Regions from separate parts of the Streptomyces sp. NBC_00554 genome, predicted to be linked through region 2. Evidence: riboswitches for the same ligand, from Rfam matches in the RefSeq annotation. Region 2 holds a riboswitch; each other region holds the start of a gene.
The links. A riboswitch is a leader RNA that binds a small molecule or an ion and turns the genes downstream of it on or off. The one in region 2 is predicted to bind thiamine pyrophosphate.

Region 1 (3,969 bases), 4.7 Mb from region 2:
CTCTTCGTCGGAGAAACCGTCGTCCCTCAGGAGCGTCAGGGTGCCTGTCAGGCCCTTGACCACCTTGTCCCCGTCGATGAAGGCGGCAGGGACGTGCAGCGCGCGGTTCTCACCACGGCGTACGGCGATCACCTGGCCCTCCTTGACCAGCTGCCGGACTCGGGTCACCTCGACGCCGAACTGCTCGGCGATGTCGGGGAGGGTGAGCCAGGCGGGTACGAGAGCATCGATCTTTGCGTCAATCTCGGTCACGGGACAAGCCTGCCATCCCGGACTGACACTCGGTACCCGAGTCCCGCCCCGACAGGGCGCAAAACACCCAAAACCGATCAGGACCGCTGATGGCCGCCCCCTCGGCGGCGAATCCGTTCCGCCTACGCCGTCGCCGTCTTCAGCGGTCGCGCCGGGTCCGACAGCAGCTCCGGGTTCATCAGGGTGCCCGCCTCGATGAGTTTGCGGCCCTGCGCCAGATCCCTGGGGCGGCCGACCGCCAGGAGGGCGACCAGGCGGCCGTCGTGGAGCCAGCAGACCGTCCAGGCGGCGCCGGACGGGTCGCCGCGCCAGACGGTGGTGTCGGCGGGGGCGTGGTGGCCGACGTACTGGACGAAGCGTCCGAACTGCTCGGACCAGAAGTACGGGACGGGGTCGTACGCGACGGGGGATTCGCCGATGATGTTCGCCGCCACCGTGCGCGGGCCCTGGAGGGCGTTGTCCCAGTGGTGGACCAGAAGGCGGTCCTCGTACCGGCCCGAAGGGAAGGAAGCGCAGTCGCCGACCGCGTAGACGTCCGGAGCGGAGGTGCGCAGATGGTCGTCGGCCACGACCTCGCGGTGGGCGCCGAGCTCGATGCCCGAGCCGCTGAGCCAGGCGGTGGCGGGGCGCGCGCCGATGCCGACGACCACGGCGTCCGCGGGCACCCGGGAGCCGTCGTCCAGGACCACCGCGCCGGGCTCGATGCGCTCCACGCGCGCGTGCGTGCGCAATTCGGCCCCGCTGTCCGCGTACCAGGCGGCCATCGGCTCGGCGACCTCGGCGGGCAACGCCCCGGCGAGCGGCCGGTCGGCGGCCTCGACGACGGTCACCACGCACCCCGCGTCACGCGCCGCCGTGGCGAACTCTGCGCCGATCCAGCCCGCCCCGACCACCACGATGTCGTGCTGCTGGGCGAGCACCGGACGCAGCCGCTCGGCGTCGTCCAGGGTGCGCAGCAGATGGACCCCGGGGACGCCCTCCGCGCCCGGCAGCCGGATCGGTTCGGCGCCGGTCGCGACGACCAGGACGTCGTAGGGCACCGGGCCCGTGGCGGTGTCCAGCTCATGGTCCTCGGGGCGGACGCCGAGCGCCTCGCGGCCGAGCTGCAGTTCGATGCCCAGTGCCTCGAAGTCGATGTCGAAGGCGGAGCCCTCGGCCTTGCCGAGCAGCACGGCCTTGGACAGCGGTGGCCGGTCGTACGGCTGGTGCGGTTCCGCCCCGATCAGCGTCACACCGCCGTCGAAGCCCTGTTCTCGCAGGGCGACCGCGGTCTGCACGCCCGCCATGCCGGCGCCCACGACGACGACCTGCCGTACCGTCCGTTCCTGAACCCGCGTCTTCTCGGTCACCTGATCACCATAGACAGCTGACGATTTGTCAGTCAGCGGGCGTGCTCAGTGACCTGTTCCACATCGCCCGTCCTGACCTGCGCCGCTCGTCCCGGCCTCGTCCACGTCGCTCGGCCCGACCTCTTCCACGACGCTCGTCCCACTGCCTCGCTGCGACTCCCACTCCCAGGTCTCCTCCAGCCGCACGCGCCCGTCGGGCAGCTCCGCCACGCGGGACACGCAATGCCCCGAGGAGGTGCTGCCGTCGCGCTTCAACTGCACGTACCGGAAGTCGAGACGGTCACCCTCGCGGGTACCCAGGAGATGCCCGCGTACGACATCGCCGCCCGCGTAGTCGGCCCAGATCTCGCCGTTCCGCTCGTGGTAGGTGAACCGGGTGCGGGTACCCACCTGACCTGGTGCCTGGTCGGCAACCGGGGACAGGACGAGGCCGTCGAGCGAACGGGCCATGGACGCGGGCTCCCTTACTGAGACATACCGCAGCGGGCTAGGCTGGCCAACGTAAAGCACTCGCGGGAGTCCGGACGCACCGGGCTGAGAGGGAGGCTGGGACGGCCTCCGACCGTACGAACCTGATCCGGGTCATGCCGGCGAAGGGAGGGGCTGGACGCCCATGTCGCGTACACCGTCAGACACATCCCAGACATCAGACGCATCTCTCGCATCTCTTGCATTCCAGTCTTCGGGCACCTCGGACGTCCTTGTCATCGGGGGCGGAATCATCGGTCTTGTGACGGCCTGGCGGGCCGCGCAGCGCGGGTTCACTACCGCGCTCCTGGACCCCGAGCCCGGCGGTGGCGCCGCGCAGGTCGCGGCCGGAATGCTCGCCGCCGTCACGGAACTGCACTACGGCGAGCAGACCCTGCTGGGCCTCAACCTCGCCTCCGCGGACCGCTACCCGGACTTCGTCGCCGAGCTCACCGAGGCGACGGGCCAGGACCTCGGCTACCGCCGGTGCGGCACCCTGGCCGTCGCACTCGACGCCGACGACCGCGCCCACCTGCGTGAACTGCACGCCCTGCAACGTCAGTCGGGGCTCGACTCGGAGTGGCTCAGCGGGCGTGAGTGCCGCCGCCTCGAACCGATGCTCGCGCCCGGCGTACGCGGCGGACTGCGGGTCGACGGCGACCACCAGGTCGATCCGCGCCGGCTCGCCAAGGCCCTGGTCACGGCGTGCGAGCGGGCCGGAGTGGTGTTCCACCGGACGTGGGCCGAGCGCCTGACCGTCGTACGGGACCGGGCCGCCGGAGTCGTCACCGCCGACGGCACGGAGCTGTCGGCGGAGCAGGTGGTCCTCGCCGCGGGCAGCCTCAGCGGGCGCCTCGCGGGCGTTCCCGAAGCCGTACTGCCACCCGTGCGCCCGGTGAAGGGGCAGGTGCTGCGGCTGACCGTGCCGAAGCCGTACGCGCCCTTCCTGAGCCGGACCGTGCGTGCCGTCGTCCGCGGCAGCCATGTCTATCTCGTGCCGCGTGAGAACGGCGAGCTCGTCGTGGGCGCGACCAACGAGGAGCTGGGCTGGGACACGACGGTGACCGCGGGCGGCGTGTACGAGCTGCTGCGCGACGCCCATGAGCTGGTCCCCGGGATCACCGAGCTGCCGCTCACCGAGACGCGCGCCGGACTGCGCCCCGGCTCGCCGGACAACGCGCCGCTGCTCGGCCCCACCGAACTCGACGGGCTCCTGCTGGCGACCGGGCACTACCGCAACGGCGTCCTGCTGACCCCCGTCACCGGTGACGCGCTGGCGCATGCCCTGGCCACCGGCGAACTCCCGGAAGTGGCACGCCCCTTCACCCCCAAGCGCTTCAGCCCGGCCCTCACGGAGCAGCCCGCATGAACCTCCTCGTCAGCGTCTTCGTCAACGGAGAGCGGCAGCGGATCGCCGCGGGAACCGCTCTCGACACGCTCGTCGCGGCGCTCACCCCGGCCCCGTCCGGCGTCGCCGCCGCGCTCAACGAAACCGTCGTCCCGCGCGGGCAGTGGTCGTCCACCTCCCTCTCCGAGGGAGACCGCGTCGAAGTCCTCACCGCCGTCCAAGGAGGCTGACCCATGGCCGACGATCCCTTTGTCCTCGGTGGTACATCCTTCTCGTCCCGTCTGATCATGGGTACGGGGGGTGCGCCCAGCCTCGACGTCCTGGAGCGCTCGCTCGTCGCCTCCGGCACGGAGCTGACGACGGTCGCGATGCGGCGCGTAAACGCTTCCGTGCACGGTTCGGTGCTGTCCGTGCTCGACCGGCTCGGCATCCGGGTGCTGCCGAACACGGCGGGGTGCTTCACCGCCGGGGAGGCCGTACTGACCGCCCGTCTCGCGCGGGAGGCTCTCGGCACCGACGTGATCAAGCTGGAGGTCATCGCCGACGAGCGCA
Region 2 (3,969 bases):
AGATCGACCTCGCGCCACACCCGCCACGGCGACGCCCCGAGCACCGCCGCCGCCTCCCGCAACCGCCCGTCCACCGCCCGCAGCACGGGCAGCATCGTCCGTACGACGAAGGGGACACCGACCAGCGCCTGCGCGAGCGGCACCAGGATCCAACTGCTCCTGAGATTCAGCGGCGGTTCGTCGAGCGCGATCAGGAACCCGAACCCGACGGTCACCGCCGACACACCCAGCGGCAGCATCAGCAGCGCGTCGAAGCCGCGCACGAGCCGGCCCGCACGCAGGGTGAGGGCGGCGGCCGCCAGACCGCCGATGAGTACGGCGATGGCGGTGGCGGCGAGCGCGTACTGCAGCGAGTTGCCGATCGCCTCGATCGGCGCAACTAGGAAGATGCCGCTGTCGTCGGAGGTCAGTGCCCTGTAGTACCCGAAGTCGGGCGCGTCCAGGGACCGTTGGACCAGCACGCCGAGCGGCAGCACGAGCAGCACGGCGATGCTCGCGAGCACACCGGCGAGCAGCGCCCACTGCCCGACCCCGCGCGGCCTGCGTGCGGTCACCTCCGGGGACACCAGACGCAGAGCGGTCTCCCGACGCCGTACGGTCCGGGCGTGCACGGCGAGGATCGCGCCCACCGCCACGAACTGGATGATCGTCAGCACCGCCGCCGTGGAGAGGTCGAAGATCTCCGAGGTCTGCCGGTAGATCTCGACTTCGAGGGTCGAGAAGGTGGGACCGCCGAGGATCTGCACGACACCGAAGGAGGTGAAGGTGAAGAGGAAGACCATCAGCGCGGCGGCGGCCACGGCCGGGCTCAGGGCCGGCAGCGTCACCTTGCGCCAGGCCGCGAGTCGGGAGGCGCCGAGCATCCGCGCGGCCTCCTCCTGACGCGGGTCGAGCTGCGACCACAGCCCGCCGACCGTGCGGACGACGACCGCGTAGTTGAAGAAGACATGCGCGAGCAGGATCGCCCAGACCGTCGTGTCCAGTCGTACGCCCCACAGCTCGTCCAGAAGCCCGCCCCGGCCGACCAGCGCAAGGAACGCCGTACCGACGACGACCGTCGGCAGCACGAACGGCACGGTCACCACCGCCCGCAGAACCTGCTTGCCCCTGAAATCGAAGCGCGCGAAGACATACGCGCCGGGGAGCGCGATCAGCAGCGTGAGCGCCGTCGACGCGAGCGCCTGCCAAGTGGTGAACCACAGGACGTGCCGGATGTCGGACTGCGCGAGCACATCCCAGATCCGCCCGAACTGCCAGACCCCGTCGACCTTGAGACCACGGGCCACGATCGCCGCGACCGGGTAGGCGAAGAAGACGCCGAAGAACGCGACGGGCAGGGCCATGAGCCCGAACCGCGCCGCGTCTCCCCGACGGGACTTCTTACGCGCCCGGGGCGTTACTTCAGTACGAGCGAGGTCCACGACTTGACCCACTGGTCACGGTTGTCGGCGATCTTGGCGGGGGCCATGGTCTCGGGGTCCTTGGCCTGCGGACCGAACTCCGTGAACTCGGCCGGCACCTTCGCGCCCTCCACCACCGGGTACACGAACATGTTCAGCGGCATGTCGTCCTGGAACTGCTTCGTGATCAGGAAGTCGATGAGCGCCTCGCCGCCCTTGGTGTTCTTCGCGTTGCTCAGCAGCCCCGCGTACTCGACCTGCCGGAAGCAGGTGCCGGTCGCGACGCCGGTCGGCGCGGTCGTCGGCTTCGGGTCGGCGTAGATGACCTCGGCGGGCGGCGAGGAGGCGTACGAGACGACGAGCGGCCGGTCCGCCTTGGCCTTCTTGCCCCCGGCCGAGCCGGAGAACTCCTCGTTGTACGCCTGCTCCCAGCCGTCGACGACCTTGACGCCGTTGGCCTTGAGCTTCGTCCAGTAGTCCTGCCAGCCGTCGTCGCCGTACTTCGCGGCGGTCCCGAGCAGGAAGCCGAGGCCGGGCGAGGACGTGGAGGCGTTCTCGGTGACGAGGAGGTTCTTGTACTCGGGCTTGATCAGGTCGTCGAAGGACTGCGGCGGCGTCAGCTTGTGCTCGCTGAAGTAGGCCTTGTCGTAGTTGACGCAGATGTCACCCGAGTCGATGGGCGTGACCCGGTGCTTGTCCTCGTCGACCCGGTACTCCGGGAGGATCAGGTCCGAGCCCTTGGCCTCGTACGACTGGAACAGCCCGTTGTCGAGCGCGCGGGACAGCAGGGTGTTGTCGACGCCGAAGAAGACGTCGCCCTGCGGATTGTCCTTGGTGAGGATCGCCTTGTTGACGGCCTGCCCGGCGTCGCCGTCCTTGAGGACCTTGACGGTGTACCCGGACTCCTTCTCGAAGGCGCTCAGCACGTCCTTGGAGTAGGTGAAGGAGTCATGACTGACGAGGGTGACGGTCTTGGAGTCAGCGTCACTGCTCCCGCTGCCGGACGAGCCGCACGCGGACAGCGTGACCAGCCCCAGGCCGACAACGACGGCCGTGATCGTCCTCTTCTTGCTCACTGATTTCCTCCTGGGATGACCAGGAAGAGACGCGGCCCTGCCCGGGAACCCCTGAGAGTTCCCGGGCAGGGCGCAACAGCTTGAGTATTGACCGAACTTCCTACCCAGAATGACCTGGGCAAGGTTCTGAGGGTCTGCGGCCCACCGGTGACCCGGCTACCGCACTCTCAGCGCTGTGGCGCTCCCCTGTCGGAATATGAAGATGTGGATTGTGCGGTTGTTCCCAGCCAGGTTACCGCTCGGTGGCCGCGAGCTGACCGCAGGCCCCGTCGATCTCCTGACCACGGGTGTCCCGGACGGTGACCGGCACCCCGTGGGCCGCGATCGCCTCGACGAACGCCTTCTCGTCCTCGGGCCGCGAGGCGGTCCACTTCGAACCCGGGGTCGGGTTCAGCGGGATGAGATTGACATGCACGGGCTTGCCCTTGAGCATCCGCCCGAGCCGGTCACCACGCCACGCCTGGTCGTTGATGTCCCTGATCAGCGCGTACTCGATGGAGAGCCGGCGCCCCGACTTGGCCGCGTACTCCCAGCCGGCGTCCAGCACCTCCCGCACCTGCCACCGCGTGTTCACGGGTACGAGGGTGTCGCGCAGCTCGTCGTCCGGCGCGTGGAGAGAAATGGCGAGGCGGCACTTGAAGCCCTCGTCGGAGAACCGGTTGATCGCCGGGACAAGCCCGACGGTCGACACGGTGATGCCACGCTGCGAGAGGCCGAGCCCGTCGGGCTCGGGGTCGGTCAGCGCACGGATCGCGCCGACCACCCTCTTGTAGTTGGCGAGCGGCTCACCCATGCCCATGAAGACGATGTTGCTGAGCCGCGACGGACCGCCCGGGATCTCCCCATCCCTGAGCGCCCGCATACCGTCCACGATCTGGTGCACGATCTCGCCGGTGGAGAGATTCCGGTCCAGCCCGGCCTGCCCGGTCGCACAGAACGGGCAGTTCATCCCGCACCCGGCCTGCGAGCTGATGCACATGGTCACCCGGTCCGGGTACCGCATCAGCACGGACTCGACGAGCGTGCCGTCGAAGAGCCGCCACAGCGTCTTGCGCGTGGTCTCCTGGTCGGTCGACAGATGCCGCACGACCGTCATCAGCTCAGGAAGCAACGCCTCCTGAAGCTTCCCGCGCGAGGCGGCCGGGATGTCCGTCCACTCCGCGGGGTCGTGCGCGTACCGCGCGAAGTAGTGCTGCGACAGCTGCTTGGCACGAAACGGCTTCTCACCGATCGCGGCAACCGCCTCTTTACGCTCGGCAGGCGTGAGATCGGCGAGATGCCGCGGCGGCTTCTTGGCTCCGCGCGGGGCGACGAATGTGAGTTCTCCGGGCTTAGGCATGGCTGTACCAGTGTCGCAGACATACGGAGGGGGACTCGCCGCCCTGTGGACAACGAGCCCCCAACCGATAAAACCGCAGGTCAGCCGGACCCGACGAAGATCACCAGCAGCAGCCACACGACCGGAGCCGTGGGCAGAAGCGAGTCCAGCCGGT
Region 3 (3,969 bases), 2.3 Mb from region 2:
TGGCGACGGTGATGTGCACATCGCGCCCGCCGACCCGGACGCGTTCGGTGAGGTGCTGATCCGGCTTCAAGTGGGCGGCGATCACGCGCTGTTCCGGTCCGGGGCGGCGCCGCTCGTGGCGTTCCTCGACCGTACGGACAAGCTCGTGCCGCTCGGGCAGGAGCGTTCCCTCGCGGACTTCGACACACATCTCGACGAGGCGCTGGACCGCATCCTGGCGGAGGAGCAGAGCGCGGGCTGAAGCGCCTTCGATGCCCCCATGTGGAGTAACGCTTCCTCAAGTGGTCACGGTCTCGGCCACCGGAACTCGGCACCAGGGGACGGGCCACTGGACGGAGCCAAGTGGCCGGAGGGCCGGGCGACTTCAGTGCTTGCGGCGGCGACCCTTCCCGCCCCGTACCGGCGTCCTGGCCCCCACCGGCTCAGCAGGGGCGGTGGGAGCCTCCGGTCGGCCGGCCGGAGCCCCGGGGCGGTCGGCCGAGACCACCAGGGCGGCCAGCAGGGTGGTGACCGGTACCGCGGCGACCAGGCCGATCGAGCCGACCAGCGTGCGCACGATCTCCTCGGCGACCAGTTCGCTGTTGGCGACCGTGCCCACGCTGCTCTCCGCGATCGAGAAGAGCAGCAGCAGCGGCAGCGCCGCGCCCGCGTACGCCAGGACGAGCGTGTTGACGACCGACGCGATGTGGTCGCGGCCGATGCGGATGCCCGCGCGGTACAGCCCGCGCCAGCCCATCGAAGGGTTCGCCTCGTGCAGTTCCCAGACCGCGGAGGTCTGCGTCACCGTCACGTCGTCGAGCACACCGAGCGAACCGATGATGATGCCCGCGAGCAGCAGACCGCTCATGTCGATGGACGGATAAAGGCCGTGGATCAGACCGGTGTTGTCGTCGGTGTTCCCGGTGAGTGACGCCCAGTCGATGAACCCGGAGCCGAGCAGCCCGATCAGCAGCAGCGAGAGCAGCGTGCCGATCACCGCCACCGAGGTCCGCGCCGACAGCCCATGGCACATGTAGAGCGCGATCAGCATGATGGCACTGGATCCGACGACCGCCACGACCAGCGGGTTCGAGCCCTGCAGGATCGCGGGCAGGATGAAGAGCGTCAGGATCATGAAGCTGACGGCCAGCGCGATCAGCGCCATGACGCCGCGCATCCGCCCCACGACCACGACGACCAGCGCGAAGATCCCGGCGAGCACCGTCATCGGGATCCTGCGGTTCACATCGGTGACCGAGTACTGCAAGTCCTTGGGCGCGGAGGGCTCGTACGCGACCACGACCTTCTGGCCCTCGTGCAACTGGCGTGACTGGTCCGGCTGGACGATCTCGGTGAACGTACGGCCCTTGTCGTCGCCGGTGTCGACCCGGATCGTCGCCTTCTTGCAGTCGCCCGTCGCCTGCTGCTGCGCGGAGGAGCCCTCGGCGGTGGACGTGTCGCCGGTCGGCGTCTCCCCCGAGGCGTTCACGGAATCGCAGTCCACCTTGTCGACCTTGGTGACCGTCGCCTGCTGGGTCTGCCGGTCGAAACCGACACCGGTGCGCTCGTGCCCCGGGGCGCCGCCCGGCCAGAGCACCACGAGACCCACGACGACCGCGGCGGCGAAGGGGATCAGCACCGCGCCGATGACCTTGCGCAGATGCTTGGAGACGGGAGCGGCGGGGCCATGGCTGTGACTGTGCGAGTGTCCGTGGCCGTCGCCCGGTCCGTGCCCGCCACCGGATCCCTGCCCGCCGCCCGGCCTTTGACCGTCGCCGGGTCCTCCGCCACCGCCCGGACCGTGTCCGTGGCCGTCGCCAGGACCATGTCCGTGGGGCGGCTCGGACGGCGGAATCGGGGGCTGCTGCATCGTGGTCACCGACCGATCATCGCAAGAACGGACAGGGCCCACTGTTCAGCGCGCCCGATGTGACGCTAGCGTGGAGGCACCTTTGCACACGCGGGAGCTCGGAGCACCGGGCTGAGAGGGCGCTGACCTTCGTCGTAGCGATGTTTCACATGAAACATCGGCAGACGGAAGCCGCTGCGTCGACCGCCGAACCTGTTACCGGGTAATGCCGGCGTAGGGAGTAGGTCTCATGACCAACAAGGACGCACGCACGCCTGCCTCCAGCCAGACGGACGGGGTTTCCGCACCGTCCCAGAACGGCGAGGCCGGGCAGTCCATCGGCTGGCACAAGGCGTATGTCGGGGGTTCGCGCCCCGACCTGCGGGTGCCGGTCCGTCAGGTGCACCTCACCAACGGGCAGTCCGTCACGCTGTACGACACCTCCGGCCCGTACACCGATCCGACCGTCGACACCGATGTGCGCCGGGGTCTGGCGCCGCTGCGCGAGAACTGGATCATCGCCCGCGGCGACACCGAGGAGTACGCGGGGCGCCCGCTCCGCCCCGAGGACGACGGGATCAAGCACACCTCACCGCGCGGAGGTCTCCGCAACCTCGACGCGGTCTTCCCGGGGCGGCCGCGCCAGCCGCGCCGGGGCCGCTCCGGACTGGCTGTGACGCAGCTCGCGTACGCCCGTCGCGGCGAGATCACGCCCGAGATGGAGTTCGTGGCGGTCCGCGAGAACGTGGACGCCGAGGTCGTACGCGAGGAGATCGCCGCCGGTCGCGCGGTGCTGCCCGTGAACGTCAACCACCCGGAGATCGAGCCGATGATCATCGGCAAGCGGTTCCTGGTGAAGGTCAACGCCAACATCGGCAACTCCGCGGTGACCTCCTCGATCGAGGAGGAGGTGGACAAGATGACCTGGGCTACGAAGTGGGGTGCCGACACGGTCATGGACCTGTCCACCGGCCGTAACATCCACACCACCCGCGAGTGGGTGCTGCGCAACTCCCCCGTCCCCATCGGCACGGTTCCGCTCTACCAGGCGTTGGAGAAGGTGGACGGCCGCGCCGAGGAGCTGACCTGGGACATCTACAAGGACACGGTCATCGAGCAGGCCGAGCAGGGCGTGGACTACATGACGGTCCACGCGGGCGTGCGCCTGCCGTTCGTGCCGCTGACCGCGAACCGCAAGACCGGCATCGTCTCGCGCGGCGGCTCGATCATGGCGGCCTGGTGCCTGGCGCACCACCAGGAGAGCTTCCTCTACGAGAACTTCGAGGAGCTCTGCGAGATCCTCGCGGCGTACGACGTCACCTACTCGCTCGGCGACGGGCTGCGGCCCGGGTCGATCGCGGACGCCAACGACGCGGCGCAGTTCGCGGAGTTGAGGACGCTCGGGGAACTCAACACGATCGCGAAGCGTTTCAATGTTCAGACCATGATCGAAGGCCCGGGACATGTCCCGATGCACAAGATCAAGGAGAACATCGACCTTCAGCAGGAGATCTGTGATGAAGCTCCGTTCTATACGCTCGGCCCGCTGACGACGGACGTCGCGCCTGCGTACGACCACATCACCTCCGGCATCGGTGCCGCGATGATCGCCTGGTGGGGCACGGCCATGCTCTGCTACGTCACGCCCAAGGAGCACCTGGGCCTGCCCAACCGTGACGACGTCAAGACCGGCGTCATCACCTACAAGATCGCCGCCCACGCAGCCGACCTCGCCAAGGGGCACCCAGGTGCGCAGGTATGGGACGACGCGTTGTCCGACGCCCGCTTCGAGTTCCGCTGGGAGGACCAGTTCAACCTGGCCCTCGACCCGGACACGGCACGGGAGTTCCACGACGAGACACTGCCGGCCGAGCCGGCCAAGACGGCCCACTTCTGCTCCATGTGCGGGCCGAAGTTCTGCTCCATGAAGATCTCGCACGACATCCGACGCGAGCACGGAGGCACGCAGACGGAGATCGAGGAGGGTATGGCTCAGAAGTCCAAGGAGTTCGCCGCCGCGGGCAATCGGGTCTATCTGCCGTTGGCGGACTGAGGCCGCGCGTACGAGGGGTGTGGTGGCCGGGGTCGTCCGATGCGCGGAGTTGTGCGCGTATGTGTATCGGACGGCTCCGGTGCCGGGT

Region 1: it holds a riboswitch for thiamine pyrophosphate, as region 2 does, so the genes downstream of both, thiO (glycine oxidase ThiO) here and OG266_RS12135 (thiamine ABC transporter substrate binding subunit) in region 2, are expected to answer to the same signal.
Region 3: it holds a riboswitch for thiamine pyrophosphate, as region 2 does, so the genes downstream of both, thiC (phosphomethylpyrimidine synthase ThiC) here and OG266_RS12135 (thiamine ABC transporter substrate binding subunit) in region 2, are expected to answer to the same signal.

The regions. Positions count from the first base shown of each region.
Region 1 is NZ_CP107799.1:7,467,054-7,471,022, reverse strand. Features, by position in the region: gene OG266_RS32910 (Rv2175c family DNA-binding protein) at 1-252, opposite strand, end outside; gene OG266_RS32905 (NAD(P)/FAD-dependent oxidoreductase) at 375-1,538, opposite strand; gene OG266_RS32900 (hypothetical protein) at 1,647-2,051, opposite strand; TPP riboswitch at 2,104-2,217, shown strand; gene thiO (glycine oxidase ThiO) at 2,215-3,438, shown strand; gene thiS (sulfur carrier protein ThiS) at 3,435-3,647, shown strand; gene OG266_RS32885 (thiazole synthase) at 3,651-3,969, shown strand, end outside.
Region 2 is NZ_CP107799.1:2,811,581-2,815,549, forward strand. Features, by position in the region: gene OG266_RS12130 (ABC transporter permease) at 1-1,421, opposite strand, end outside; gene OG266_RS12135 (thiamine ABC transporter substrate binding subunit) at 1,397-2,476, opposite strand; TPP riboswitch at 2,556-2,674, opposite strand; gene rlmN (23S rRNA (adenine(2503)-C(2))-methyltransferase RlmN) at 2,709-3,815, opposite strand; gene OG266_RS12145 (phosphatidate cytidylyltransferase) at 3,896-3,969, opposite strand, start outside.
Region 3 is NZ_CP107799.1:5,120,777-5,124,745, forward strand. Features, by position in the region: gene OG266_RS22455 (SsgA family sporulation/cell division regulator) at 1-241, shown strand, start outside; gene OG266_RS22460 (YibE/F family protein) at 365-1,858, opposite strand; TPP riboswitch at 1,930-2,086, shown strand; gene thiC (phosphomethylpyrimidine synthase ThiC) at 2,079-3,881, shown strand.